Butyrivibrio fibrisolvens: one gene and its partner. The protein of the gene in region 1 interacts with the protein of each later gene in a pairwise test. Links are inferred from orthologs where the notes say so. Each region holds a gene or a part of one and is shown in the gene's direction. Other genes may lie near its edges. The genes, in order: groL and grpE.

Region 1 (15,627 bases):
CCGGAAAAGTCTGAATTACATCCTGTAATATGACTTGGAAATGCATCCGATAAAATAACACCAAGGCGAGACTTTTAACTCGTTTCATACATTTTTGATCTATAAAACAAAAATCTTTCATCTTAACCAAAACCAGGTTTAGGTGAAAGATTTTTGTGCTATAATTCATGGAATATGACTATAATAAATAAAAATAAGAGGACAACAATGAAATCCGGCAATGACACTTCTATAAAATCAACTTCATCTACTGTAAATGTCTCAGAAACAAGTAAAAATCCAAATGCAGATTCATATTCATACAAGAAGCCTATATGGACAAAGCTTCCTATCGTGATCCTTACAGCAATCTTTTGCTGCACTTTATGGGGAAGCGCTTCGCCTGCTATCAAGATAGGATATGAACTATTCGCTATAGCAGCAGGTGATACACCATCAAGGATCCTTTTTGCAGGAACCAGATTCATAATCGCAGGTATTATGGTCATCATCTTTGGAAGCATTCTTCAGAAAAAGGTACTGATCCCAAAGAGATCATCTATTGGATACATCCTGGTACTTGCCTGCTTCCAGACTATACTTCAGTACATTTTCTTCTATATGGCACTTGCTTTTACATCAGGTGTTAGAGGGTCCATCATTAATGCAGCAGGCAGCTTTTTTAGTATACTTCTTGCTGTATATGCTTTTAGATTTGAAAAGCTCTCTGTCCGTAAGGCTGCAGGTATGCTTATAGGTTTTGCCGGAGTATTTCTCTGCGTTACAGGTGGTAGCGCATCCTTCCTTGAAGGAGGGTTCTCTATTCAGGGCGAGGGAGCGATGCTTATTGCAGCATTTGCAAGTGCTGTTGCGGGATGTTTTATTAAGCTCTTTTCCCAAAAAGAGAATCCTGTGATATTGTCAGGCTATCAGTTCTTCATAGGTGGGATCGTCATGAGCATAGTCGGAAAGCTTATGGGCGGGAATCTAACCATCGTGTCTGCAGGAAGTATACCGCTTCTTGTCTATATGGCATTCATATCTGCTGGTGCATATACATTATGGGGAGTACTCCTTAAATATAATCCTGTTAGTACTGTTACAGTACTGGGTTTCGTCAATCCTGTGATGGGAGTTATATTATCTGCGATATTCCTTCATGAAGGCGCGGAGGCACTTAGTATCTATACTCTTATAGCGCTTGTGCTTGTAAGTCTTGGAATATATATCATCAATAAGAAAAGTAAATAGAATAATATAACTGGAACTTCGCATCTGCCTCAGAGGGTGGCGTATGTTTGGCAGATGCGAAGTTTGAGCAATATAAATGTATTTGCTGATAACTGCCAGTGAATACTCGAGAGGAAAGAGTAGCTGGCAAAAGAAAGCCAGAAGAAATATTCAGGAATTAGTGCGATCCTCCGATATACATATATCTGAATGTTTGTTTACAATATCAATTTAAAGAGGTGGTATTAAAGCCATTGCTTTAGTTTGGTACTAAGACTTTATATGGAGTTTTCAGGTATAAAGAGAGGTTATCTATGAATCAAAAGAAAAAGATTTCTGCTATATTTCTGGCACTTGTTGCCTTGTTTGTATTTCTGGCTCCGTCTAAGCTTCCTGCAAGAGCTGCTGGAACTGTAAGTATTACTTCGGCTCAGATTGAAGGAAGTAATGTAATAGTCAAGGCGTCTGCGTCATCTGTACTTTCAAGCGATGACGGATTGTACCATTTGTTTGCGCTTAAGATGTACGAAGCTTCGCCGTCGGGAACTCCTGTTGCAAGTGCAGCTGCAGGTACTAGTGCGACATTTTCTTTTGCCCTGAATAAGGGAACTGCAAGTTCTCATCTGTATGACAAGTTTGCAGTTGCTACCTTAAATAGTGGCAGCTACACAATAGTTAGTAACTTCCATTACATAACTAACCCGGAAGCTCTGGCAACCAATACGTCTTCAAGGAAAAACGAATCCAACAAAAAGGGAATCTGGGGCAATAACCTTGGAGGTCTTAATGCAGGTCAGACTGCCTATAACTTTAATATCCACCAGTTCAGCATAAGCGAATCTTCCAGCGGCAACTGGAATTATAATGGCAAGACCTGGTCTATCACAGGTAACTTCTCAGGCTATGACGAGCTGATGAAAAAGTATAACAATCAAGGCCTTGCAGTAACGATGGTGGTTCTAAATGGCTATAAGGATGCGGAGTTTGTCTATCCTACGGCAAGGGATGGCGGCGGATCCTGTCCTTATTATATGCTCAATACTGCTGATCAAAGAGGTCTTGAGAAGCTTGAAGCTCTGATGTCTTATATCAGTAACCGCTATAACGGAAGTACTGGACATGGCCAGATCGATAACTGGGTTATAGGCAATGAAGTTAATGCGTATCTGTCATGGAACTATCTGCCATATACTGATGTTGCAACCTACTCAAGAATATATGCTGATAGTCTTAGGATCTGCTACAACGCTATCATGAGTGAGAACAAAAACGCCAATGTCTGCATGTGTATCGACCAGATGTGGGACAGAAACAGAACTTCTGATCCGACTTTCTACGATGGAAGAGATGTTCTTGACAATGTCAATGCTTATATTAAGTCAGAAGGTAACATTAACTGGGGACTTGCACAGCATCCGTACAATACTCCCTTGTACTGGACACCATTCTGGACTCCGATGACGCCATATTATGGGTCACTTATAAGTCATGATGCAGGCACAGATATGCTTACAATGGAGAATATAGAAGTTCTCACGGATTATCTGTGTCAGTCAGCTTATCTTAATAATAAAGGTCAGGTAAGACCTGTATATCTGACAGAATGTGGCTATAGCTCAGCGGTATACGGTGATCAGAACTCGCAGGCTGCGGGAATCATATATGCCTACAACAGAGTTATCCGGAACCAGTATATAAAAGGTATATTTATCAAAAATCTTGAAGAAAGCGGCGAAGAGATAGCGCAGAACCTGTACTTCGGAATCCTCGATTCAAGCGGCAATCAAAAAGTTGCATATGCCTACTTCAGGGATATGAACACTGGCGGTTCTGATAATGCAGTAGCTTTTGCCCAGTCCATAATAGGAGCAGATAAGTGGGCTAATGACATGAGTGCGTATTCAAGGTAAAAGGGACTTAACCATAGAAGATAATAAGTTAGATGATGCAGCATGGACCAGGATATAAAATCTCTTGATCTGTAAGGGGATGGAACGAACAGAGGTACAGTTTGCATTTAGATGGTAAAACGTGCGAATGTATACGTATTGTAATTGACTACGCATATATAGCAATGAGATAATATTAAAGAGCAGCGCGATGAAGAGCTTATAGACTCTCAAGGCGCTGCCTTTTTATTTTTTAGAATCGTTGGACCTTGGCTCGTTGGAGCCGGAAGGAGGACTATGGGTAGGAAGAATTTTCTAAAAAGTTATGGTTTCATTATGGCTATGCTGATAGCTATCGTTGCAGGCTGCATTGTCGGATGGATATGGCCTGTTGTAACAGGGGAGGATGGCAGCACTATATCAAGCGGTGCCACTGTTCTTGAACCACTAGGTAAGCTGTTTATAAACCTTATGTTCTGCGTAGTTGTGCCTATGGTATTTTTCTCAATATCAAGTGCCATTGGTAATATGCAAAGTCCCAAAAGGGCAGGCAAGATACTTGGAACCACTATTGCGACATTCTTTGTAACAGGTCTTATTGCTGCAGTTTTATTTTATATAGTCATGATGGTGATCCCGCCTGTTACACATACATATGATCTTACTGAAGGCGAGATTGGTGATACTATTTCGATTCCGCAGATGATCATTAACTTCTTTACAGTTGAAGACTTCACAGCTCTTTTTTCAAGAAGAGCGATGCTGCCTCTTATCGTAGCATCTGTATTTACGGGCTTTGGAATTCAGGGATGCGGCGGATCACAGTCTATTGTAGGCAAGTTCTTCTCTAACATGACTGAAGTTATCATGCGCATCGTTAAGCTTATCACTTACTATGCACCTATCGGATTCTTTGGATTCTTTGCAAGTCTTGTAGCTACATACGGACCTGACCTTATCGGTGACTATTCAAGAGCGCTTATTACTTATTATGTATTTTGTTTCGTATACATGTTTGTTTCATTCCCTCTGTATGCATGGTTTGGCGGCGGCAAAAAGGGTATATCAGTTATGTTCTCGCACCTGTTCAGACCTGCAGTTACAGCATTTGGAACATGCTCATCTGTTGCAACCATCCCTACCAATATGGAAGTTGCGCAGGAATCCGGTGTGCCTAAGGATGTAACGGATATAGTCCTTCCTATGGGCGCTACAATGCATATGGATGGCTCATCAATGTCTGCAATCCTCAAGGTTGCTTTCCTCTTTGGAATATTCGGTATGGACTTTACCGGTGGCAGAGCTGTCCTTGCTATCATAATAGCTGTGTTCTCATCAGTAGCTATGTCAGGAATCCCGGGAGGCGGCGGAGTAGGAGAACTTGTCCTTGTAACCATGTTCTTCCCTGATCAGATGGCAATTGCATATCCTATAGCTCTTGCGCTTGGCAATCTCATCGATCCTCCTGCAACTATGGTCAATGCAGCAGGGGATTATGTAGTTAGCTTCATCGTTGCAAGATTTACTGATGGTAAGGATTGGATCAATAAAAAAGTGTCTAAGAGCAAAGCGAGCGAAAAAGCGAGCTGAAAAAAAAATAACTGAAACTTCCAAGCGGGAAGTTTGAGTAGATAATATTTTTAGAAATAAACTGAAATTATAAAACCACAAAAGCAGTAGATAGGGGGTGTACCGTGTCTACTGCTTTTTATGTGCAGGTAAAAGTGTGCTTGCGTGTAAACTTAAAGAAGTTGTATTATTGTTATGTAAACACTTACATTTATATGGGGAGACATTTTTATGCGAGATCTTGACTATCTTAAGCTTTTAAGCCAGAAATATCCAAATTCAAGAAAGGCTGGTGCAGAAATCATCAATCTTCGTGCGATCTGTGCACTTCCAAAGGGAACAGAATATTTTTTCTCAGATCTTCATGGAGAGGATAGGAGCTTCGTGCACCTTCTTAGGAGCTCATCAGGTATCATACGGGCCAAGATCACAGAGACCTTTGGAGATATGTTATCTAGTCAGGAGCAGCTTTATCTAGCTAACCTTATATATTATCCTGATAGAATTATTTCAAATGCCAGACAGACGGGCGTAGATAATGCTGAGTGGCAGAAGATTACCATATTTAGGCTCGTTCAGATAGTAAAATGTGTTGGTAGAAAGTATACAAGGTCCAAGGTTCGTAAGAAGATGCCTGAGGATTATGCCTATGCTATAGATGAACTTTTGCACAATGATGCCAAGGATGTTGACAAGAAGCAGTATTATCAGGAGATCATAAACGGTATCATAGACGTGGATGCAGGAGATGAGTTCATCACAGCCCTGTGCGGTCTTATTCAGAACCTGACTATAGATTCACTTCATATAATCGGTGATATATTCGACAGAGGACCTCATGCTGATGTTATCATGAACGAGCTTATGAATTTCCACGACGTTGATATCCAGTGGGGCAATCATGACGTTAGCTGGATGGGCGCTGCCTGCGGCAATACAGCCTGCATAGCCAATGTACTTAGGATTGCGACCAGCTATAACTCTTTTGACGTACTTGAGGATGGTTATGGTATCAACCTTCGTCCTCTTTCTATGTTTGCTGCAAGCACATATGCGGATGATCCATGTGATAATTTCAAGATACATCAGCTTGATGAGAACAAGTACGACTCTGTAGAGCCCGAGCTTGCTGCCAAGATGTGTAAGGCTATCTCTATCATACAGTTCAAGCTTGAAGGACAGCTTATAATGCAGCATCCGGAATACGAGATGGAAGACAGGCTCCTTCTTAATAACATCGACTATGACAAGCATACAGTTACAATAGATGGCGCAACTTATAAGCTTAAGGACTGGAACTTCCCTACAGTTGATCCGCTCCACCCTTATAATCTGACGATTGAAGAGGGTGAACTCATCCATACCCTTAAGATGAGCTTTATTCATTCGCCGCTTCTGCATAAGCATATACGATTTATATACTCCCACGGAGCTATGTACAAGATATGCAACAATAACCTCCTTTACCACGGCTGCATTCCTATGAATAATGACGGATCGTTTGTTGAGATCAGTAATGCAGACGGATCATTCTCCGGCAGAAGCCTTATGGATTATCTGAACCAGATGTGCATTGACGCATATTTTCTGGATGAGGTTACAGATCCTGTCAGGAAAAGAAAAGCAGTAGACCTTATGTGGTATCTGTGGTGCGGCAAGAATTCGCCTCTTTTTGGCAAAGACAAGATAACAACATTCGAGCACTATTTTGTCGATGATAAGGCAGCTTGTAAAGAGACTTTTAATGCATATTATTCATATACTGATAATAAAGAATATGTTGAAAAGATATTGAGTGAGTTTGGTCTGGGCTGCGCAGGATCTCATATAATCAACGGACATGTTCCTGTTGAAGTTAAGAATGGAGAGAGCCCTGTCAAAGCTGATGGAAAGCTCTATGTCATAGATGGAGGATTGTCCAAGGCATATCATGAAAAGACAGGAATAGCAGGGTATACACTTATCTGCAACTCTCATCACCTTGCCCTTGCTGTTCACAGGAGCTTCACACCCGGGCAGGAATATACGCCCAAGATAGTAAGCACTGAGGAGTTTGAGAAGAGAGTTATGGTAAGGGATACTGATGTCGGACGAGAACTTAAGAAGCAGATAGATGATCTCAAGGAACTAATGGAAGCATACAAGAACGGCCTTATCAAGGAGAAGTGATATAAGAAGTGCATCCACACCTCTGCTTATTGGCATTCTCAAAATCTTTGCAATGGCGGACTGTATATGAATCATTGCCATGCTGTTAATTGTTTTATAAATTCATGGCATGATATCTTGAGTCTTTTATTCTGGGGTTCAAACTCGCTGCGCTCAGACATGTGAACCCCGGGCAGAATAAAAACTCAATCTATCATACTCATGAATTTTATAAAACAATTAAAAAGCGTGGCAATGATTCATATACAGTCCGCCATTGCAAAGATTCTGAGAATGCTGCTACGTAGAGGTGTGGAATTCAAGTAAAAGGATAATGAGAATTAGAAGTCGGAATATACACTTTGATTGAATCGTAGTAAGTGTAGAGCTTTTGGACTCCGTTTTCTAAAATATAGTAGTGCCTGATGTATGGAATGAGGAGTATAATAAATAGGAATGTCAGGGCGAGTAATAGGATCATGGATGTCATTACATATGCAATTACTCCCATGAGAGTAAGGATTGCAAATGTGACCGTGACAATAAGATGGATGAGCCTTTCGTGCTGGAAGAAGGCTATCTGAGTCATGAGATCTTTGTATGCTCTTAGGTATTCTTCGCCGCTGTGGTCAGTGGTGATGAAATCTGCCATATAGGATAGATACTCTTTTAGACGTTTTTCCATACTGATTACCTTAGACATTTACTGATTACTTTCTGCATTCTGATAATAGCTTCTAAAATAATTGTATCACAGGAATGGGGGATTTAGCTTCAATGAAAAAGTTTAAGATCACATTTAATTCACCTGTAGTTCTTGGTTTTATCTTTATAAGTCTTGCAGTATTGCTGCTTGGCTTTGCAACGCTAGGTGTAAGCAACGAGGTTTTGTTTATGACTTATCACTCATCGCTTACCAATCCTCTAACTTACATAAGATTCTTTACTCATGTACTTGGTCACAGCGGATGGGATCATTATATAGGCAATGCTTCTTTTATCCTGCTGCTTGGACCAATGCTTGAAGAAAAGTATGGTTCGAAAAGGATAATGCAGGTCATCCTTATAACAGCCTTTGTAACGGGAGTTGTGAACTATTTCCTGTTCCCAAATGTTGCTTTGTGCGGCGCAAGCGGCGTAGTATTTGCATTTATACTTCTTACATCTTTTACCAGCTTTAGAAATGGTGAGATACCGCTTACATTCATACTGGTAGCGGTGGTATTCTTGGGGCAGCAGGTGTACGAGGGCGTAGTCCTTACGGATGATATCTCGAATATGTCACATGTTATAGGCGGTATCATCGGCGCAGTTGTCGGATTCAAACTCAATAGAAAATAAAACATCTTTTTAATATCACGTTCCAATTAATGCTAAATTCATAGCCATAAAAAAAGTCCTACTTAGCAAAAGAGATAGCTGCTAGGTAGGACTTGATTATTTTTATGCTTCTACGCCTTTATCAGCTAAAAGCTGCTTTAACCTTATGATTTCTTCTGCCTGAGAAGAAATAGTATCATCTTTCTTAAGATTCATCGAATTAGCGATATCAAGCTGTTCTTTAGTAGTATCCAGCTGTTCCTTAGTGGTATCAAGCTGTTCTTTAGTAGTATCAAGCAGTTCTTTAGTAGTATCGAGTTCTTCCTGAAGTTCATCAATCATATATGTAGCTGTATTGTGATCCATGATCTGCAGTTCTTTAGAGAACATATTCATCACTCCTTCGATATTCCTGCACATATCGTACAGGTGGGAATACATGGGTTCAAACTCCGGATATTTACTGATAAGCTCCATAATATACTCTGGCTCATCGCATCCCAGGAAGGTAAGCCATGCATCTAATTTTGTTTTTATTCCTTAATTATGAAGTTTGCATAGGAAAATATCAACTGATTTATAAAATGTATGACTGAACTTTTCCCGTATTTCAAATAAATTAACTTGCGCTCATCCATTTTCCATGATAGCATATTTCTTGTTTGGTTTTCAGCGGTACATCATAAATCGCAATCCAAAACAGATTGATTCCTGGCAAATCGCCTTGAATTCCAATTTTTATTTTGAGCAGTATTAGATGTTGTAGATGCTCTTTCTTTTATTGCTCAAAGGAAAAAAGCAAACAAGAAGGAGACTATTAATGCAAGAAACAACTGAATACAGCTATCTTCAAGCTACTGGAAAGCTTGAATACAACATGACCAACGATTACATGTTCCGAATGGTATTACAAAGGGATGAAGAGACACTTATTGGTCTGATCTGCTCTATCCTTAAACTCCAGAGAGAAAGCGTTCTTAGTGTCAGGATAGAAAATGCAATTGACATGGGAGCAGATGTTACCAGTAAAGAATACCAGTTAGACATTCATGTTTCTCTTAACAACGACAGCTATATCAATCTTGAGATGCAGATTGTAAACTATAAGAACTGGCCGGAACGTTCCCTTTCATACCTATGCAGACGTTTTGATAATGTGTCCAAAGGCAAAGATTATATAACTGTTAAGCCTGTATATCATGTGGGCTTTCTGGATTTTACTCTATTTGAAGATCATCCTGAATTCTTTGGAAAATATCAGATGAGGAACTCAAAAGATAAATATCTCTATACTGACAAGTTTAATTTATATGTGGTAGACTTAAATCATACAGAACTGGCAACTGATGAAGACAGAACCAGTGGTATCGATACGTGGGCAAAACTCTTCAAAGCAACTACCTGGGAGGAAATAAAGATGATAACTAAAGATAATCCATCTATGAATTCTACTGCAGAATCAATTTATCTCTCTAATTCTGACTTTGAGATCAGAGAGCGTTGTCGTATAAGAGAAGATGCCATAATACATGAAAAGCTAGTGGCTGAAAAGCTCGAAGCTCAGGCCGAGACAATTGCTACTCAAGCTGAAGAAATCAATAGATTAAAAAAACTATTAGCAGATAATGGAATACAGGAATAAGTATTGTTCTTCCCAATCAAGGCTTTAATGATGTCGATAGGATTGTTTCCAAGGTCAAATACCTCCCGGAGATAACCAAGAAATATAAGAAACTGTGGGATAGAGAACGAAGCTTCCCGAGAAACGTGGAATTAATAAGTAAAGCCTATAATGTAATGAATAAAAAAGAACTGTGAAAAAGTGATCATCTCATTTTTCACAGTTCTTTATATTTATCCTTCTTATTATGTACTTCAGTTCTTCTTGATTTTCTTCTTCAGCTTTTGATCGTGCTTATCAGATCTTTTTAGCAGTATGATCGTCAGCAAATAATATTCCTCTTACAGGGAAGAGAGCATTGAGAAGTATCTCACCGAATATCACACAGGTAATAACTTCGCCGGCTCCTACTGTAAGCATCATAAAAGGAATCAGGTCTGTCATGCCATAAGCATATTTTAGTACGAACGGAATGATAAGCGCATTGCTTATTACAGGCGGAAGTGAGCAAAGAATCCTGTGTTTTCTAAGAGCATATGTTCCAATACATCCAATAAGTGTTGCTAAGGTTCCAAATATTACATCCGGAAGTGCACTTTGCATCAGGATATTAGACAAAAGACATCCTATTGTAACTCCGGGAATAGCAGCCGGTGTGAAAAATGGGAGGATTGTCAGAGCTTCTGAGAATCTACACTGGATTGCTCCGCTTGCAAGGTCGAATCCCTGCGCGAACATTGTTAATACTACATACAAAGCGCCGATGGCGCCTGCCTGTACGATGTACAGAGTTTTTGATTTCTTCATTTTCTTTCTCCTTTAGTGTACGGCTATGTGCCGATTTTGCGAGTGGGAAGGATTTAACACTCGTATAGCAACAGGTATGATAACACTGAATAAAAGCTTTGTAAAGGCGATACTGATCAGACTAAAAATATATAATTACTAAAACTTCCCACTTGGACGGACCAACATCCTCAAAGCTTTTACAAGGGCAAGCAGTATATAGAAATTAACTTATCTAAGAATTATTTCCGGATGAAGTAAATTAATCATAATGATATAATGATAGTGCGAGATATTATGCATACTAATTGTATTACTTGGAGGTATTTATGGGAGATAAGTTATTGCCGCTTGTTACGAGGCATTTTTTGATACAGCCTCAGAGTGTTGATAAACTCTGGGAAGAAGAATGGTCAGTTACCCTTAGAGATGATGCTGATAAGAAGGTAGGGAGATTTCATTTTGAAGAGGCCGGAATTGATGGGGAAGTAACGCTTTTACTGGATATTGAACCTGCATACCAAAAGCCCTCTCTTGGTGCTGAAATATACTCTGCTATAGCAAGTTTTGTGTTTAAATTCCAGGAACTTAAGGTAGTCAGAACGTCTTGCAGGCATGAGGATGATGATCTTGTACATAGCCTTGAAAAGGCTGGTTATGTAAGGCGCAAGAACAGGGATGGACGTGACTTTTATTCGATCACAAAACAGAAGACATCCTGGACAGGCCTTTACATGATATTAGGTCTTGTTGCAGGTTTGATCATTGGAATCACTATATCTAATCTCTGGGTTGGAACTTTTTCTGGAATAATAATAGGGACAGTAATCGGATATCTGATTGATAAGAAAGCGTGAATATACCGGATTTGTCGAGACTTTATGACGATATATGTTTTTTCATAGACTGATTATTTTTCTTATATAAATGGACCGGTACTTGCAGGAACATGGTGGGGGACATAGATGGACATTGCGGTTTTTAGCGATATACATGCCAATCACAGCGCCTTTCAGGCTTGTTTTGACAAGGCCTGTGAGAAGGGAATTACCAATTTCGTACTTCTGGGAGATTATGTAACGGACTGTCCCAATCCTCAGAAAACTATGGAAATGATATACATGATGCAGAAGTTTTTTAACGTCTGGATTGTGAGAGGTAACCGCGAAGAGTATCTTCTTGATTATAGGAAAAAGGGCGAGTCAGGATGGAAGAAGGGTTCTGCCAGCGGTACGCTTTTGTATACTTATAATAATATGACAGACAGGGACTTTAACTTTTTTGACTCACTTCCTATATATTCGATGTGGAAGCAGAAGGGTATGCCTTCTTTTGAGCTATGCCACGGATCGCCCAATTCTTCAAGGGAATTCATGATGGGTAAGAGCCGTACTACAAGGCGTATTGTGGCTCAGCTAAGGTCTGATTTTATCCTGCATGGTCATCATCATGAGCAGGAGACTTACACCTATAGAGACAAGAAAGCTGTCAATCCGGGCTCTATAGGCATTCCCTGGAACTATGGCGGCAAGACACAGTTTGCCATAATTCATGATGAAGGAGACAGATGGGAAGAAGAATACTTTCAGCTTGATTATGACAGAAAAGAGATTCTGTCTGAGTTTATGTCATCAGGCCTTATGGAGATGGCGCCTGCCTGGGCAGCAGTTACAATGCATACTATAAGAACAGGTGTGGATCTTAATCAGACAATCCTTATGAGAGCAACTCAGCTGTGCGAGCAGGAAAGAGGAGAAGCCCGTTGGCCGGATATCCCTGAGAGGTACTGGGCTCTCGCCCTTAAAGAGAACTATATAGATATGCATGGAAAAGATATACCTCATAGGTAGATTTTTAAACTTCCCACAAAAGCCAGACGCAGATTCAAGGGTAGGAGTCTGTCTGGTAAGTGGGAAGTCTGCAAGTAAATCAGATAATAAAGAGCTCGAAGCTTTGTAATAACAAGGCCTGTCAAAAATAAAAAAAGAATAAACAAAGGATTATAAAAGAAGGACACAATCTTCAAAGCCGCTCTGGAAGCGCGTTTGAAGGGGTGTCCTTTTTTGATGACAAAAGGTCAAGAAGCAAATGAGAGAAAACGAGAGAATATAAGAGATATTACGAGAAAAGACTACAATATCCACCTGTAAATCAATTTGCAACATAAAAGCCGCAACATTATTATATATTTTGTGGTTAGCACTCAGGGAGTTTGAGTGCTAACAATTCTATAAGACTTAAGTTTTAGTCTAAAGTTAACAAGCACAGATATGATTGTTAATCTTTAAAAAAGCAAATTATATATCTATATAAAGGAGGCTTTATCATGAAATTAACACCACTTGGAGACAGAGTTGTATTAAAGCAGCTTGAAGCAGAGGAGACAACAGCATCAGGAATCGTTCTTCCTGGAAAGGAAAAAGAGAAACCTCAGCAGGCTGAAGTTATAGCTGTTGGACCTGGCGGAGTTGTTGATGGCAAAGAAGTCAAGATGGAAGTTAAAGTCGGACAGAAGGTCATTTATTCTAAATATGCAGGAACAGAAGTTAAGCTTGATGAAGAGACATTCATCATTGTAAAGCAGAACGACATTCTTGCAACAGTTGACTAAATCAAAAATTGCAAAGAAGATTTTGTCTATTTGTTTTCGGATAAAAAGAAGATCTGGAATACAGATGATAAACAGTCTTTATATGAAGCAGGATCATATCCTGCAAACTAGATAATATATTATGGAGGTCATGTATCATGGCAAAGACAATTAAATCAGGTGATGATGCTCGTATGGCAATGGTTGCAGGCGTTAACAAGCTTGCAGATACAGTAGGTGTAACAATCGGACCTAAGGGAAGAAACGTTGTAATAGACAAGTCTTACGGTGCTCCTACAATCACAAACGATGGTGTTACTATCGCTAAGGAGATCGAACTTGAAGATCCATATGAAAACATGGGTGCTCAGCTTGTTAAGGAAGTTGCTACAAAGACTAATGATGTAGCAGGTGACGGTACAACAACAGCTACAGTTCTTGCTCAGGCAATGATCAACGAAGGTATGAAGAACCTTGCTGCAGGTGCTAACCCGATCGTCCTTCGTAAAGGTATGAAGAAGGCTACAGACGCTACAGTAGAAGCTGTTAAGAAGATGGCTACAAAGGTAAGCGGCAAGGAGCAGATCGAAAGAGTAGCAGCAGTTTCATCAGGTGATGATGAAGTTGGTAAGATGATCGCTGACGCTATGGAAAAGGTTTCTAACGACGGCGTTATCACAATCGAAGAGTCCAAGACAATGCAGACAGAGCTTGACCTTGTTGAAGGTATGGAATTTGACAGAGGTTACATCTCAGCTTACATGGCAACAGACATGGACAAGATGGAAGCTAACCTTGAAGAGCCTGCAATCCTTATCACAGATAAGAAGATCTCTAACATCAACGACATCCTTCCTCTTCTTGAGCAGGTTGTTAAGACAGGCCAGAAGCTCCTCATCATCGCTGAAGACGTTGAAGGTGAAGCTCTTACAACACTTATTGTTAACAAACTCCGTGGAACATTCAATGTAGTTGCAGTTAAGGCTCCTGGCTATGGCGACAGACGTAAAGAGATGCTTCAGGATATCGCAATCCTCACAGGTGGTAAGGTTATCTCATCTGACCTTGGTCTTGAACTTAAGGATACAACACTTGATGACCTTGGACGTGCTAAGAGTGTTAAGGTTACTAAGGAGAAGACAACAATCGTTGATGGTGAAGGCGACAAGGCTGACATCGATTCAAGAGTTGCTCAGATCAAGAAGCAGATCGAAGATACAACATCTGATTTTGATAGAGAGAAGCTTCAGGAAAGACTTGCTAAGCTCGCTGGCGGTGTTGCAGTTATCCGCGTAGGTGCTGCTACAGAGACAGAGATGAAGGAAGCTAAGTACAGAATGGAAGATGCTCTCAATGCTACACGTGCAGCTGTAGAGGAAGGTATCATCTTCGGCGGTGGTAGCGCATACATCCACGCTTCTAAGGAAGCTGCTAAGTCTCTTGAGAACCTTGAAGGTGATGAGAAGACAGGTGCTAAGATCGTTCTTAAAGCTCTTGAAGCTCCTCTTTTCCGCATCGCAACTAACGCAGGTCTTGATGGATCCGTTATCGTAAATAAGGTAAAAGAGTCTGAAGTTGGAGTTGGTTTCAATGCATATAAGGAAGAGTATGTAGATATGGTTAAGGATGGTATCCTTGATCCTGCTAAGGTTACAAGATCAGCTCTTCAGAATGCTACATCAGTTGCTTCTTCATTCCTTACAACAGAAGCTGCTGTAGCAACAATCAAAGAGCCTGTACCGGCAGCTCCAGCTCCTCAGCCAGGAATGTATTAATTAACTGATGGCGGAAGCTCTTAGTTTTTAAGAAGACCTTGAACATTCATAGAAATGGCAGGAGACTTCATATAAGTTAAGATATATTTTGCACCACGACTATATCAATACGATATGATCGTGGTGCATTTTTTGCCCTATATTATGCAGTTTTGATGAGGTGATCATAATAAAAATGCGTAGTATCTTGCTTTACAAGCGTTTTCTTGGTAAAATTACCAATATATGTCTAGTATAATCAGTAAAATGTTATAATAATTATTTAAAAGCGATAACATTTAGACTGGTGATCATTAGAAGTGCATTATAAGTCAAGGATTTTGAAAATTACACGTTCTTGAAAGCGCATTATGACGTTATTGCACAATCTATAATATGTTAAATAATGATGTTAACTAAAAGGTATATTATAAGGATTTGATCCTTCACCTTTATAAACTATCATCATTTTATAATAATCATTCATTGATTATGGAAAAGAGGAATAATGAAAGAATTAAAAGACTATGTACGTACAATACCTAACTTCCCTGAAGAAGGAATTATGTTCAGGGATATCACTACAGTAATGCAGGATCCGGATGGACTCAAGCTTGCTATTGATACAATGCAGGACCTTGTTAAGGATCTTGATTTTGATGTAGTAGTAGGAGCAGAGTCTAGAGGATTCATTTTTGGAACACCTATTGCATATAATCTCCACAAACCATTTGTACTTAT
Region 2 (15,540 bases), 2.7 Mb from region 1 along the record:
TATCTGGCTTGGGATTTTTATAGTAGCATGAATGCTTAGTATTGTTCCATTTCGTTTTTGATTGCGAAATATGCTGGTTTTGGTTCGTAGTTCTGGTCGAAGATACGGGTATTGGTGGTGTCGCCTTCGCGGTAGTGATCTACAAGTCCGAACAGTGTTACGCAGGTGATGTTAGCAGGGCCGCCTGCTTCTGTGTCCATGTCGTGAAGGAGCTTAAATACTTGTCCGTATCTGGTTGCCTGCTTTTCGAACTGTTCAGGAGTTTCGGATTCTACGCCGATAGAAAGCTCTGTTACCTGAATCTCAAGGCCAAGTTCTGCGAATTTGGTGATAGCAGTCTTGATGGCTTCATCATTGGGATAGTCGATGCCCCAGTATCCCTGCATTCCGATACCGTCTATAAGTCCCTCGTCCTTAAGGTGTGAGCACAGGTCATAGATGGCCTGAGTTTTTGGAGTCTGGTAGGTGTTGTAGTCGTTGTAGAAGAGCTTGACGTCTTCATCGACATATTTTCTTGCATAGGTAAATGCCATCTCTACATAATCTTCGCCGATGGTGTCATACCATGGGTTAGGGTCTTCGCCTGTCATAGTCCTGCACATGAAGTAGCTGTCAGGATCATAAGCGCCGGGTTCTACAGCTTCGTTGACAACATCCCAGCAGTATATAACTCCGGGGTATTCGTCCTGAACATGAGTTACAAGCTGTCTTATATAGCTTTCCATTCTAAGGAGCATTGTATCCTTATCTACATATTCACCGTCATCAGTGTAGCCTTCTCTGAAGAACCATCCCGGAGCCTGGGTATGCCATACAAGAGTATGCCCACGCATCTTCATTCCATTGTCTTTGCACCACTGCAGAGTAGGATCGATGGATGCAAAGTTAAGTGCAGGCTCTTCGTTACCATTTTTAAGATTATCCTGTGATCCGAACTGATCGAGGATATAGCAGCTCTTCATAAGATTGGTCATAGTACAACTATTAAACTGCTCTTTGCTAAGTTCCATATACTGTGGGATATTAAGTGTCTGATTCTCAAGAGTACTTCCATTGATACCAACCCCAAGCAGGAAGTAATCTTCGCACAGATCCTTAAGAGGAACAACTTCCTGATCTTCATAAGCGCTTGTCTCATCACCTGTAACAAGGTTTTCGGAATCAGAACTGCCTTCACTTGCTGTATCCCCATCTGACGCGCCTCTCTCCGCTGCATCGGCAGATCCTTCTACAGATGCAGCTTGCCCGGAAGATGCATCTGTTCCATCTTTGGCTCCGTCCTCATTAGATGCTGCCGCGCTGCATCCTGATAGCAGAGCGATTATTAGTGCCCCCGATAATAGTTTTCTTACCTTCATAACGCCTCCCATATATTGTATTGATATAGTTTTTGATATTAAAAATATACGTCATGACGTCTCGCCGTGCTTATCATCTGTTGTTATTCACTTGTGGATGATTGCTAAGTTGAAGCGATAATGGGTGAACTACTCCGACTTCTATAAGTCGGAGTAGTTCACAGAATGAATCAAAGAAAAGTACGATGAATCAGGCTCACAAATGCACATACATAATAGCAGGAATAGAAAGATGGAAAAAGAATAGCTGCTAAGAATAGAGTGATATATGGCGCAGACCAAGATGTTGGTTCTGCGCCTTTCGTGTCATTTAAATGTTTTTAGTAGTGCCTCTCCAAAAGTCTACAGCTTCTTCAAGCCATCCGGATACTTCAAGTCCGTTTCCAAGTCCAAAGCTGTGACCCCCTTTTGAGCCAATCCTGGTGATATGTTCTACGCCAAGCTTAGTAAGAACTGCGTCCATTGCCTTACTATTGGCTACAGGAACTGTGCCGTCATCTTCATTGGCAACGATGTATGTCTTTGGATAGGAGCTGTCTATGTGTGATGGAAGGTCATAGGATGACACAAGCTTACTATCAACATCAGGACCTGCAAGGCGTCGCAGAAATGGCGCGATGCCTTCTCTCATAGGATTGCCTACAGGAAGAGAAGTATATGCCTTATAGAACTCGTTCATGCAGACAGCTGTATATCCAAGGAATATTGTAGGACTTGGTATTTTCGCTCTTGTATGCTGGGCTATGATCATCGATGTAATTGATGATATTGAAGTACACAATAACTACCGTTCAGATGGTACTGTATACGCTGTATATTCATTTGCAAGAAAGCTCGGCCAGGCCGGTGCATCAGGTCTTACAGGACTTCTTCTTTCTATCACAGGATACACAGCTGAGACAGCATTTGATACAGGCGTAGTCAACGGCATCTATAACGTTGCTACCCTCATTCCGGCTATAGGAATGGTTCTTCTTTCACTCTCACTTATTTTCTTCTATCCTCTTTCAAAGAAGAAGGTTGAAGATAACATAGAAGTACTCAGAAAGCGTAGAAACGGCTGATTCCATAATTGGCAGACGACCTTACAATTCTTGGTGTTAACAGATAAGTATAAAAAGAGTTTCTTAACTGTTGACAAAAGATAAGAATGGCGAAATAATAATTCGGTGTTATACGAGTTTTATTTGAAAACATAAAGTTATATTTATAAAGAAATTTGCATATATGAATTTAAATAAAAATTCACTTTTACTATTACTTCGAATTATAATAAGTTGATTTTTAAAGAAAAGCTGACGAAGGCGTTAGGGATTTTCATTAGTTCCTGTACCCTTTTGTCAGCTTTTTTATTATCAATAACTCAAACTACCCACTTGGCCGGGGGCATGTCCGGAAAAACCTCGCCAAGGCAGGCGGAATATAAATCTTTGCCACGTTTTTTAATTGTTTTATAAAATTCATGAGCGTGATAGATGGAGATTTTTATTCTGCCAGGGGTCCACATGTCTGAGCGAAGCGAGTTTGGACCCCAGAATAAAAAGCTCCAGATATCATGCCATGTTACAGGATGTAACTGGACATGTATAGAAATACATGGATGTATTTATATGTCCTAGAATTCATAAAACAATTAACAACGTGGCAAAGATTTATATTCCGCCTGCCTTGGCGAGATTTTTCCGGACATGCCTCCGACCAAGTGGGAATCTTGATCTCATCATTTAGAAATAGGAGAAGCGTATGTTGTCGGAAGATCGAATTGGCGAAGAGTGTGGTGTTTTTGGTATGTATGACCTTTCGGGAGGTGATGTTGCAAGATCCATATATTATGGACTTGAGTCACTTCAGCACAGAGGTCAGGAGAGCTGCGGTATTGCAGTAAGCGATACAAACGGCCCCAAAGGAAAAGTCCTTTCCCGCAAGGATATGGGACTTGTGAATGAAGTATTTACAGGTGAAGACATAGACAAGCTTGTGGGCAATATAGGCGTTGGCCATGTCAGATACTCAACTGCAGGATCCTCAGTAAGAGAAAATGCCCAGCCCCTTGTTCTTAACTATGTTAAGGGAACCCTTGCCCTTGCACACAATGGCAACCTGACCAATGCTCCAGAACTTAGAGATGAGCTTGCATATACCGGAGCAATCTTCCAGACTACAATCGACTCTGAGCTTATCGCTTATCTTATTGCAAGGCAGAGACTTCGTACAGCCAGCGTTGAGGATGCTGTTGCTCTTGCTATGCCTCAGATCAAGGGAGCTTACAGCCTTGTTATCATGTCCCCTCGTAAACTTATAGGAGCAAGAGACCCTCACGGATTCAGACCACTTGTCCTTGGCAAAAGAGACAACGCATACATCTTTGCATCAGAGACCTGCGCTCTTGATACTATAGATGCCGAATATATAAGAGATGTTGAGCCCGGAGAGATAGTAACTATCACTTCTGATGGACAGATCCTTTCTAATAAAACAAGATGCATTCCTGAAAAAGAGCACGGACACTGCATCTTTGAATATATCTATTTTGCAAGACCTGATTCTGTTCTGGATGGTCAGAGCGTATATGATGCAAGAATAAGAGCCGGAAGATTCTTATACAAGGATGATCCGATAGATGCTGATATCGTAGCAGGTGTACCAGAATCCGGCAATGTTGCAGCACTTGGTTATTCCATGGAGTCAGGTATTCCTTATGGTCAGGTCTTTGTCAAGAACTCTTATATAGGAAGAACCTTTATAAAGCCCGGACAGAAGAACCGTGAGAGCAGCGTCAAGGTCAAACTCAATGCTTTAAACCATGCAGTAAATGGTAAGAGAGTTGTCATCATAGATGACTCTATAGTACGTGGTACGACTTCAGACAGGATCATCAGGATGCTGCGAGAAGCTGGAGCCAAAGAGGTACATATGAGGATATCATCGCCTCCATTTCTCTGGCCATGCTATTTTGGCACAGATATCCCTGCAAGAGAGCAGCTTATTGCCTATAACAAAAGTATAGAAGATATACGAAAGATAATAGGGGCAGATTCTCTTGGTTATCTTAAGCTTAATAGACTTGGGGACCTTGTAGATAACAAGATGTCTATCTGCGAAGGCTGCTTTACAGGAAGATATCCTGAAGAGCCGCCTGTAAGCGACATCCGCGGTGAATTTGAAGCATAATATTTTTATTAAGAGAGCGCTATAAGTATTTGGTTACTTATAGCGCTTTATAATATGTTAGAATTAGTGGTAGTGTTTTTTGAGGTAAGGAGGGATGAGTTTGAAAATGTTCCATTTTCAAACCCGAATTGATGTCGCGAGCTCCATCAATTCGAACCATTAGCCGCTCGTTTCACTCGCGACATGAGGTTATTTATGATTAGAATAGGTATGCTTACAAGTGGTGGTGACTGTCAGGCTTTAAATGCAGCTATGAGAGGCGTGGTTAAGTGCCTTGATGCTAGCGGCACGCAGATGGAGATCTATGGATTTCTTAATGGTTATAAAGGCCTTATTAACGGCGATTTTAAGATGCTTACGCCTCGAGATTTCTCAGGACTTCTTACAAGAGGTGGGACGATTCTTGGTTCATCCAGAGTTCCTTTTAAGACTATCCACGAACCCGATGAAGAGGGCAAAGACAAGGTTGCATGCATGAAACAGACCTATTACAAGCTTCAGCTGGATGTCCTTGTAGTTCTTGGCGGCAATGGTTCTCAGAAGACAGCCAATCTCCTTAGAGAAGAAGGGCTTAATATCATATCTCTTCCTAAGACAATAGATAACGATCTCTGGGGGACTGATATGACTTTTGGTTTCCAGAGCGCAGTTGATGTTGCTACTAATGCAATCGACTGCATCCATACAACAGCAGATTCTCATGGCCGCGTATTTATAGTAGAAGTTATGGGGCATAAAGTCGGCTGGCTTACCCTTAATGCAGGTATTGCAGGAGGCGCTGATATCATCCTGATCCCTGAGATTCCCTATGATATAGACAAGGTTATAGAAGCTATCGAAAGACGTGCTACAAATGGTTCGAGATTCACCATCCTTGCAGTTGCAGAGGGTGCTATCTCCAAAGAGGATGCCAAGCTTACCAAGAAAGAGTATAAGAAGAAACTTTCAAGTTATGCATTCCCTTCTGTATCATACGAGATCGCAGATCAGATTCAGAAAAAGACGGGTCGCGAAGTCAGAGTTACAGTTCCCGGGCATATGCAAAGAGGCGGAGTGCCTGATCCTTATGACAGAGTATTTGCAAGCCGTGTCGGAGTAGAGGCAGGACAGCTTATTCTTAACAAAGAATACGGATATATGATCGCATACAAGAATCGTGAGATGGTCAAGGTCCCTCTTAAAGAGGTTGCCGGCAAGCTCAAGTCCCTTCCAAAGGATGCAAGTATTATCAAGGAAGCCAAGATGCTTGGTATCTGCTTTGGAGATTAATGGTAAGAGAGATTCCTTTCTTGTGTTATAATGTTGTAGGTGTCAAAGCTCATGGCCAAGAGCGCCTATCATAGATTTTATTAGCCTATGCTTATAGTTTTGGCAGTGTAACATTATTATTTATAAAAAATAGGATATTGCGAAAAGAGTATTAGAGATGCCATACGTAGCATTATATAGAAAGTTCCGTCCTCCGACATTTGAAGATGTCAAAGGCCAGGATCATATAGTAACAACACTTAAAAATCAGATAATATCAGACCGTGTGGGACATGCATATCTGTTCTGCGGAACCCGTGGAACAGGTAAGACGTCTGTAGCCAAGATACTTTCAAGGGCTGTTAACTGCGAGCATCCCGTAGATGGCAATCCTTGCGGTGAGTGCGAGACCTGCAGAGCCATAGCAGAAGGCAGATGCGTTGACGTTGTCGAGATCGATGCTGCATCCAACAATGGTGTTGATAATATCAGAACCATCATAGATGAAGTGTCCTATTCTCCTACAATGGGCAAGAAGAAAGTGTACATCATCGATGAGGTACACATGCTCTCTACAGGAGCTTTCAATGCACTTCTAAAGACACTTGAAGAGCCTCCGGAATATGTGCTTTTCATTCTGGCTACTACTGAAGTTCAGAAGATACCGATCACTATTTTATCAAGATGCCAAAGGTATGATTTTCATCGTATCACTATAGATACTATAGAAGACAGACTTAAGGAAGTTACTGAAAGAGAGGGTATCAAAGCACAGGAGAAGGCACTTAGATATATCGCAAGAGCTGCTGACGGATCCATGAGAGATTCCTTAAGCCTTCTGGATCAGTGTGTTGCCTTTAACTACGGGCAGGAGCTGACCTATGATAAGGTACTGGGAGTGCTGGGAGCAGTTGATACAGCAGTCTTTGGTCAGATGTTTAAAGCTCTGACACAGTCAGATGCCAAGGAAGCACTTAGCATCCTTGCAGATGTAGTTATACAGGGAAGAGAGCTTTCACAGTTCGTTGCGGATTTTGTATGGTATCTTAGGAATTTGATGCTGGTCACAACTTCTGATAATGTAGAAGATGTTGTTGATATATCATCTGATAATCTTGAGGTATTAAAGGATCAGGCCCAAGCTACTGACATAGATACTATAATGCATTTTATAAGCGTATTTTCAGAGCTTGAAGCAAGTTTGCGTTTTGCTGCGCAAAAGCGTATTCTGATTGAGATGGCGCTTATAAGGATCTGTCGCCCTCAGATGGAAGGCACAACAGATGAGGGACTGGCTCAGCGTGTAAGAGCTCTTGAGAATAAAGCAAGAGAATCTGCTGATATCATAGACAGGATCAGGAATGGACAGATTGCTGTGACAAATGCTGCGTCTTCCGGCGCATCATTAGAAGCTCCAAAACCTGTAGCAGCAAGGAAACTTGATAAGCCGATCCCTGAGGATATCAAAGCTGTAGTTGACGGGTTCGATCGCTTTCTTGGCGGTATGAAAGATGCTGCCCTTAAGAACTTCATGAAGACTGACAGACCCAGACTGTCTCTTGGAGCTGATAATACTCTTCAGATGGTATTTAATAACCAGGTCACCATGGGAATCATTGAGGCTCAGAAGAAGTATCTTGAACAGGAACTTGCAGATGCTTTTGGCAAGGATATCAAGGTCGAGATAAGAGCTCTTGCCAAGGGTGAACAGTTTGAGGAGTCATATATAGACCTTGAAGCTATAAAGTCTGCAATACAGTTTGATGTTGTGACAGAAGATGAAGTTAATAGGCCTGTAGAGGATACAATCTCTAAGGACAATGTGTCTGATGGTGCAAGTGATAGTCAGCCGACAGGCGGAGTATCTGATAGTATAAATGAAAGTCAGGCTGTGGATGAAGTATCCGGTGATATAAGCGATATGCATGATGCGGACTACGGATTTATGACGGAGTCGCTTCAGAATCTTAGTCCTGAAGATGATGGCAATTCTTTTGAAGAAAAGGATGAGCCTGATGATGAGGTCTGATCGTGTTTGGATTTAGAAGTATTTTAAATGTAGATCCAAATGCATTAAATTTTATTTTTTAATAATTAGTACATAGAATTTATTCATATGTCTTTTTATAAAATGGATTTTACGGAGGTATTATTTTATGAGTAAGCGTGGAGGATTTCCTGGCGGAATGCCTGGAAACATGAATAATCTGATGAAGCAGGCACAGCGTATGCAGCGTCAGATGGAAGAGAATCAGAAAGAGCTTGAGACTAAAGAGTTCACAGCTAAAGCCGGCGGCGGTGCTGTAGAAGCAACTGTTACAGGTGGCAAAGAGCTCAAGTCTATCAAGATTTCTCCGGAAGCGGTTGATCCTGATGATGTAGAGATGCTCCAGGATCTTATCGTTGCTGCAGTTAATGAAGCTATGGGCGAAGCTGATAAGGCTAACGCAGAAGTCCTCGGCAAGATGACAGGCGGACTTGGCGGCTTTGGAGGACTTGGATTCTAATGGATCTGTACAGTGGCCATGTTAACAAGCTGATAGAAGAGCTTTCTTCTCTCCCCGGAATAGGAGGGAAGTCAGCTCAGAGGCTTGCTTTTTATATTATCAATATGCCCAAGGACCGTGTTGCAAGGCTCTCAGGTGCTATCAATGATGCCAGAGAGAATGTTCACTATTGCAAGAAGTGTTGCACACTTACAGATGGTGATCTGTGTCCTATCTGTTCCAATGACAGCAGGGACAAGTCAACAATAATGGTTGTCGAGAACTCAAGAGATCTTGCGGCATATGAAAGAACAGGCAAGTACAATGGTCTATATCATGTGCTTCAGGGCGTAATATCACCTATGCTTGGCGTAGGACCATCTGATATAAGACTTAAAGAACTATTACAGCGTCTTCAGACAGAGGATGTAAATGAGGTCATCCTTGCTACAGGATCGAGTCTTGAAGGCGAGACGACAGCTATGTATGTAAGTAAACTGGTGAAGCCCACAGGTATCAAAGTGACTCGTATTGCGAGCGGTGTACCTGTTGGAGGGGATCTGGAATATATTGATGAGGTGACGCTACTACGCGCACTAGAGGGAAGGACGGAAGTATGAGCGTAAAGAGAGAATTTGTTGGGGAGACACAAAAGGGACAGGCTGTATATCTTTTCCATATTACTAATAAAAATGATATGGAAGTAACTGTTCTTAATTATGGTATCAACATCCAGAACGTCTTTGTTAAGGACAGTGATGGAAACAGATGCGATGTGGTTCTTGGATTTGATGATTTTGAAGGCTATACAGACAATAAGCCTACTCTTGGATCTACTATAGGACCATCAGCTAACCGTGTAGAGGGTGGTAAGTATACCATTGCAGGCAAGGAATATCATCTTCCACTTAATGAAAACGGTGTAAACAATCTTCATACAGATGGAGACAATGGTTTTCACAAGACAGTATGGGACAGCGAAGAGGGAGACAATCTTGTAAGATTCACTTATAAGGCTGCTGATGGCGAGCTTGGATTCCCAGGCAATCGTACATTTACAGTAGAAGTTTCACTTTCTGATGACAATGAGCTTAAGCTTCATTATCATGCAGACAGCGATGCTGATACTCTTATCAATATCACTAATCACACCTATTTCAATCTCGGTGGCAGCGGAAGCGGCAAGGTTCTCGGTCATGTGCTTCAGCTCAATTCTCATTACTTTACACCTGTTAAGGACAAGAATTCTATTCCTTCAGGTGAGAAGCGTGCTGTTAAAGGAACTCCGCTTGATTTTACAACTCCTAAGACTATCGGTCAGGATATTGCATCAGATTATGAGCAGATCGCTCTTGCAAACGGTTATGATCATAATTTCATAATCGATGGTGCAGTTGATGAGGATGGAAATGTTGACGGTGGTATGCATGAGTTTGCTATAGTTACTAATCCTGCAACAGGAATCACTATGCATGCATCTACCAATCTTCCGGGATTCCAGTTCTATTCAGCTAATTTCCTTAAGGATATTGTTGGTAAGGACGGATATGAGTATGGTCAGTATGATGGATTTTGTCTTGAAACACAGACATATCCTAATTCTATCAATACTCCTTCATTCCCAAGTCCTGTATATGGACCTGATCGTCCATATGATGCTGTTACAGTTTATAAGTTTAACTAAGTGGTGTTAAGTATAGGTTAAAAACTTGAATCCCTACATCACTTATCTTGTAGAAATATAAAGATCTTTTACAGGTTTTTCTATATGGAGGACTGATGGCTGAAGTCAAAAACTTTAGAGATTACAGCAGAAATTTTAGAGATGCAGATGCACCGGACGAAGAAACCGGTGCATCTTTTTCCAGAGAGCCTTCTTATCAGGAGAAGATAAGAAATCATAGGCTTATAGTATTTTACAGAACTATTTTTTTGCTGATTGCGGCGGTTGCCATAATAGCATTTATATATGTGAACTGGCACAACAAGGTGTATTCGGAATCCAGGGTTCTTAGCTCTACATCTCTTACCGGCATGTCTGGTGTCACAGTACTTCCGCTTGGACAGAATATAATCAGATACAGTAAAGATGGTATCAATTGTATGTCTGCAGACGGAAGGGCGCTATGGAATATGACCTATGATATGCAGGCACCTGTGGTGAGAATATGCGGTGAGACCGTTGCAGTTGGTGATTATAATGGTAATACTATCTATGTTGCCAATTCGCAGGGAACTCTTGGAAGTTTTGGAACCAATCTTCCTATCAGGGATTTCTGCGTTTCATCACAGGGGGTAGTTGCGGTCATTCTTGACGATGATGATATAACAAGGATCAAGCTTTTTGATACATCGGGCAAGGAACTTGCAGCTATCAAGGCTACTATGGCCAACAGTGGATATCCTACCAGCATGTCCTTGTCTCCCAATGCTGAGCTTTTGGCAGTATGTTATCTGAAAGAGTCGGGAGGTTCTATTCTGACAGGCGTTACCTTCTTTAACTTTGGAGCTGTAGGTCAGAATGAGACAGATAACATGGTAAGCTCATTCAAGTATGAAGATACTATCATCCCATATGATGTGTTTCTTGATTCAAGTACTAATATGGCTGTATCTGATAAGAGTATAGTCTTCTACAAGGGTGAGGATGTTCCTAATGACCCTGTTGTCAATGAGATCGGTGAGACTGAGATCATGAGCGTTTATAACAACGAAGACTACGCAGGCATCATATGCGCCGGAACAGCAGAAGAGGGAGCTTATAAACTTACAGTCTACAATACTTCAGGTAAGGATATTCTGGAGAAGTATTTTGATCTTGATTATACTGATATGTTCTTCTCAGATGATCAGTTTGTTGTGTACAATGACAAGCACTGGCAGTTATATGGAATAGATGGAACTCTTCGATTTGAAGGGGAGTTTGATGAAAGTATAAAGGCAATCATCCCTGGACCTAGCAGGAACAGATTTACTATAGTGACAGCTGATTCGATAGATCAGATAGAACTGAGATAGAACTAATATAGAACCGAGATAGAACTAATACAGAACTGAGATAGAACTATATAGAACTAAGACTGATCTTTACATATATAGTAAGAGCATAAAAAAGAGTCATTTGGTATAATATATTATTTTGATAGCAAATATACAAAAAATATATTACCCCAAATGGCTCTTTGTTTGTATTTGGAGATATCAAATCATTGACATTGTAACGAAATTGCGATAAACTCGAAAACGTAAGTATTTTAGTTCAAACAGATTCACTGTATTTTTTTCCAAAACATCTTTTAATAATTGACCTTGCGACTTGTAAGGCATGCTTGTGCATGGGGAGGATTCCAATATGATAGAAAGCAAAGACACTCAGGTAAGACCTACAGCAACTATAAAATCCATTGTAAAGGCTGCAGTGATAGAGCAGAGTGAGAAGGCAGCAGCACTTGCCAAAGAGGAAAAGGCAAAGCAGGAAGAAGCTGGTATCAAAGTTATAAAGCTTGAAAAAGGTGCAGTAAAAAAGGCTAAAGAGGCTAAAGCTTCTGTATCAAAGAAAGCTGCAGAAGAAGATAAGAAGATAAAGGAAAAGGCTGCAAAGGTAGAAAAAGAAACCAAAAAGAAGGTAGCCAAGGCTAAGAAAGAAGCATCTGAAGTTAAGAAAGATGTAGTGAAAAATGCAACTTCAGCTAAAAAAGAAGAAAAGAAGATAGCTGAAGCTAAGGATGAAGTAAAAGAAAAAGCTACAGCTGTAAAAACGGAAGCGCCTAAAACTGAGGCTTCTAAAAAAGAAACTCCCAAAAAAGAAGCTTCTAAAAAGGTAGCATCTAAGAAGGCAGTTAATACAAAGAAAGAGGTTGTAAAGAAAATCTCTGATATAAAGCAAGAGACAGTAAAGAAAGCTAAAGAAGTCAAGAAGGAAGTGGCAAAGAAGGCAGAATCAGTAAAAGATACTGTGGTTAAAGACACTGCTGCAAAGGATACTGCTGCTAAAACTAAAGAACCTGAGGTCAAGCTTGTACTACAGTATCGCGATTATGATATAGAGCAGAGTGTTCTTTATAATAAAGCAAGAGCTGTTATTGGTGATAAGTTTGAATCTGTAAAGAACCTTAACCTTTATGTTAAGCCTGAAGAAGGTAAGGTATATTTTGTTGCAGATGAAGAGACTGGAAGTTTTGATCTGTAACAAGTCCTAAATTGCCCCATATCTTTTTTGTTTTTTTAAGAAGCGTAGATCCTATAAGGATTTGCGCTTCTTTATATTTTCTTTAGACTTTTTATTTATTAGTCGGTTGACAGTATAGTTTTAAAGTGATAATTTAACGTATGTAAGATGTTAGCACTCAAGTCGAGTGAGTGCTAACATCGGATGAGAAGAGGTAATCATTTGGAACTTACAGAGCGTAAGAAAACAATTCTAAATGCAATCGTTCGTAATTATCTGGAGACCGGAGAGCCGGTTGGAAGCAGGACGATTTCCAAGTATACGGATCTGAACCTTTCATCTGCGACTATCCGCAATGAGATGGCAGACCTTGAAGAGATGGGACTTATATTACAGCCACACACTTCTGCAGGACGTATACCATCCGATCAGGGCTATCGTATCTATGTAGATGATATGCTCGCCCAGAAGGAGAAGGAAGTCGACAGCATGCGTGAGATGCTTCTTGATAAGGAAGAGAAGCTTGAGAATCTTCTTAAGCATGTTGCAAGACAGCTTGCGGACAATACCAATTATGCGACCATGGTTTCAACACCTACCATGAGCAAGAACAAGCTCAAATTCCTTCAGATAAGCAGAGTGGATGCTGATCATCTTCTGGCTACCATAGTTCTTGAAGGCAATCTTATCAAGAACAAGATGATACCGGTTGAGGAAGAGCTTGATGATGCGACAATCCTTAAGCTCAACATGATCCTGAATACGAACCTGAGCGGTATATCAGTTGAGAATATCAACCTTGGCCTTATCGCAGCTCTCAAAGCGCAGGCTGGTATCCACTCCGAGATTGTAGGTCATGTGATAGACGCAGCTGCAGAGTCCATAAGAGCCGATGAGGAGCTTGAGATATATACAAGCGGTACCAACAATATCCTGAAATATCCCGAACTTTCAGATAATAAAAAGGCGAGTGAACTTATCAATACATTTGAAGAAAAGAGTGATCTTACAAGTCTTGTAGAAAGTTCTCTTAGTGCTACGGAACACGGGATTCAGGTTTATATAGGCAATGAAACACCGGTAGATACTATGAAGGATTGCAGCGTAGTTACAGCAACCTACGAACTTGCCGAAGGTATGAGAGGCACAGTCGGTATCATAGGCCCCAAGCGAATGGACTATGACAAGGTCATATCTACACTTAAGGAAATGATGCATCAGCTGGATGATCTTTATAAGAAGAACGACTAGCTATTTTCATATAATAAATAGTAATAAAGGAGAATCAACTTGAGTCAGGAAAAGGAAATCAAAAAAGAGCAGGAAGAAGTAGAAGAAGCTCTTAAAGAAAACGAAGCTCAATCAGGAGATGCGGTTGAGAACGAAAATACTGCAGAAGCATCAAAAGAAACAGCTGATGCAGATACTACAGATAAGGCTTCTGAAGAAGTCAAGGAAGAGGGCAAGAAATCTCTTTTTGGAAAAAAGAAAAATCCTCTTCAGGACAAGCTTGACGACATGACAGACAAGTACAAGCGTCAGCTTGCAGAGTTCGAGAACTTCCGTAACAGAACTGAGAAAGAGAAGTCTCAGATGTTCGATGCAGGAGCAGGCAATGTACTTACCAAGATACTTCCTGTTGTAGATAACTTCGAAAGAGGTCTTGCAGCAGTTCCGGAAGATAAGAAAGATGATTCTCTTGTACAGGGATTTGACATGATCTACAAGCAGCTTTTAAAGACTCTTGAAGACATGGATGTTAAGCCGATAGAAGCTCTTGGCAAAGAGTTTGATCCTAATCTCCACAACGCAGTAATGCAGGTAGAGAGCGATGAGTACGAAGAAGGAATTGTCGCACAGGAGCTCCAGAAGGGCTATACATATCACGATACAGTTATCCGTCACTCAATGGTGGCTGTTGCTAAATAGAGGAGATAGAGATTGTCTTCGATGTTTTTGCCAAGAAGGCATTTATGATCACAAAGCTTTACACATCTCCGATTTCCCAGTAGGGATAGATCAAAAATAAGATGAAATAGTTATGGAGGTAAATTAACTATGGGTAAAATCATTGGTATCGACCTTGGTACTACAAATAGCTGCGTAGCAGTCATGGAAGGTGGAAAGCCTACCGTTATAGCAAATGCAGAAGGTGCTAGAACAACTCCTTCAGTTGTAGCTTTTACTAAGAATGGTGAGAGACTTGTAGGTGAACCTGCTAAGCGTCAGGCTGTTACAAATGCAGATCACACAATTTCTTCAATCAAGAGAGATATGGGTACAGACAATGGCCGTAACATCGATGGCAAGAAGTACTCACCAGAGCAGATCTCTGCTATGATTCTTCAGAAGCTCAAGAAGGATGCTGAGGACTACCTTGGAGAGTCTGTATCACAGGCAGTTATCACAGTTCCTGCATACTTCAATGATGCTCAGCGTCAGGCTACTAAGAACGCTGGTAAGATCGCAGGTCTTGAAGTAGAGCGTATTATCAACGAGCCTACAGCTGCAGCTCTTGCTTATGGTCTTGACAATGAGAAAGAGCAGAAGATCATGGTATATGACCTCGGTGGTGGTACATTTGATGTATCTATTATCGAGATTGGTGATGGTGTCATCGAAGTTCTTTCTACAAACGGTGATACACACCTTGGTGGTGATGACTTCGATAACAGGATCATCGACTGGATGGTAGAAGAGTTCAAGGCTAAGGAAGGCGTAGACCTTTCAGGCGATAAGATGGCTATGCAGAGACTTAAGGAAGCTGCAGAGAAGGCTAAGAAGGAACTCTCTTCTTCTACAACAACTAACATCAACCTTCCTTTCATCACAGCAACAGCAGAAGGCCCTAAGCACTTCGATATGGATCTTACAAGAGCTAAGTTCGAAGAACTTATCCATGATCTTGTAGAGAGAACAGCTATTCCTGTTCAGAATGCTATGAGAGATGCAGGTCTTACAAATGCAGACCTTGGTAAAGTCCTCCTTGTTGGTGGTTCTACACGTGTTCCTTGCGTAGTAGAGAAGGTTAAGCAGCTCACAGGTCAGGAGCCTTCCAAGAACCTTAACCCTGATGAATGCGTAGCAGTAGGTGCAGGTATCCAGGGTG

The links.
Region 2: the proteins of groL (region 1) and grpE interact in binary tests that used the Escherichia coli proteins (3 or more experiments, as listed by UniProt). The link is inferred for Butyrivibrio fibrisolvens from one-to-one orthologs.

Annotation. Positions count from the first base shown.
Region 1 is NZ_CP065800.1:3,054,009-3,069,635, reverse strand. Bases 12,735-15,598 are described here. They hold groL (chaperonin GroEL), read left to right. Parts: upstream 12,735-13,290; coding sequence 13,291-14,907; downstream 14,908-15,598. Other genes in these bases: I7804_RS12730 (adenine phosphoribosyltransferase), read left to right, coding at 15,395-15,598; I7804_RS12740 (co-chaperone GroES), read left to right, coding at 12,869-13,153. In the rest of the region: I7804_RS12795 (DMT family transporter), read left to right, coding at 208-1,230; I7804_RS12790 (DUF5722 domain-containing protein), read left to right, coding at 1,524-3,119; I7804_RS12785 (dicarboxylate/amino acid:cation symporter), read left to right, coding at 3,396-4,688; I7804_RS12780 (fructose-1,6-bisphosphatase), read left to right, coding at 4,899-6,836; I7804_RS12775 (hypothetical protein), read right to left, coding at 7,135-7,518; I7804_RS12770 (rhomboid family intramembrane serine protease), read left to right, coding at 7,593-8,156; I7804_RS12765 (coiled-coil domain-containing protein), read right to left, coding at 8,259-8,612; I7804_RS12760 (Rpn family recombination-promoting nuclease/putative transposase), read left to right, coding at 8,956-9,777; I7804_RS12755 (QueT transporter family protein), read right to left, coding at 10,054-10,563; I7804_RS12750 (hypothetical protein), read left to right, coding at 10,872-11,399; I7804_RS12745 (metallophosphoesterase family protein), read left to right, coding at 11,508-12,392; more of I7804_RS12730, read left to right, coding at 15,599-15,627.
Region 2 is NZ_CP065800.1:363,839-379,378, reverse strand. Bases 12,621-15,540 are described here. They hold grpE (nucleotide exchange factor GrpE), read left to right. Parts: upstream 12,621-13,721; coding sequence 13,722-14,360; downstream 14,361-15,540. Other genes in these bases: dnaK (molecular chaperone DnaK), read left to right, coding at 14,490-15,540; hrcA (heat-inducible transcriptional repressor HrcA), read left to right, coding at 12,636-13,682. In the rest of the region: I7804_RS01540 (endo-1,4-beta-xylanase), read right to left, coding at 36-1,358; I7804_RS01535 (S9 family peptidase), read right to left, coding at 1,669-2,037; I7804_RS01530 (MFS transporter), read left to right, coding at 2,036-2,422; purF (amidophosphoribosyltransferase), read left to right, coding at 3,102-4,529; I7804_RS01520 (6-phosphofructokinase), read left to right, coding at 4,725-5,798; dnaX (DNA polymerase III subunit gamma/tau), read left to right, coding at 5,956-7,806; I7804_RS01510 (YbaB/EbfC family nucleoid-associated protein), read left to right, coding at 7,934-8,284; recombination mediator RecR, read left to right, coding at 8,284-8,883; I7804_RS01500 (aldose epimerase family protein), read left to right, coding at 8,880-9,947; I7804_RS01495 (DUF5711 family protein), read left to right, coding at 10,043-11,281; I7804_RS01490 (DUF6465 family protein), read left to right, coding at 11,616-12,452. UniProt on the Escherichia coli protein: Participates actively in the response to hyperosmotic and heat shock by preventing the aggregation of stress-denatured proteins, in association with DnaK and GrpE. It is the nucleotide exchange factor for DnaK and may function as a thermosensor.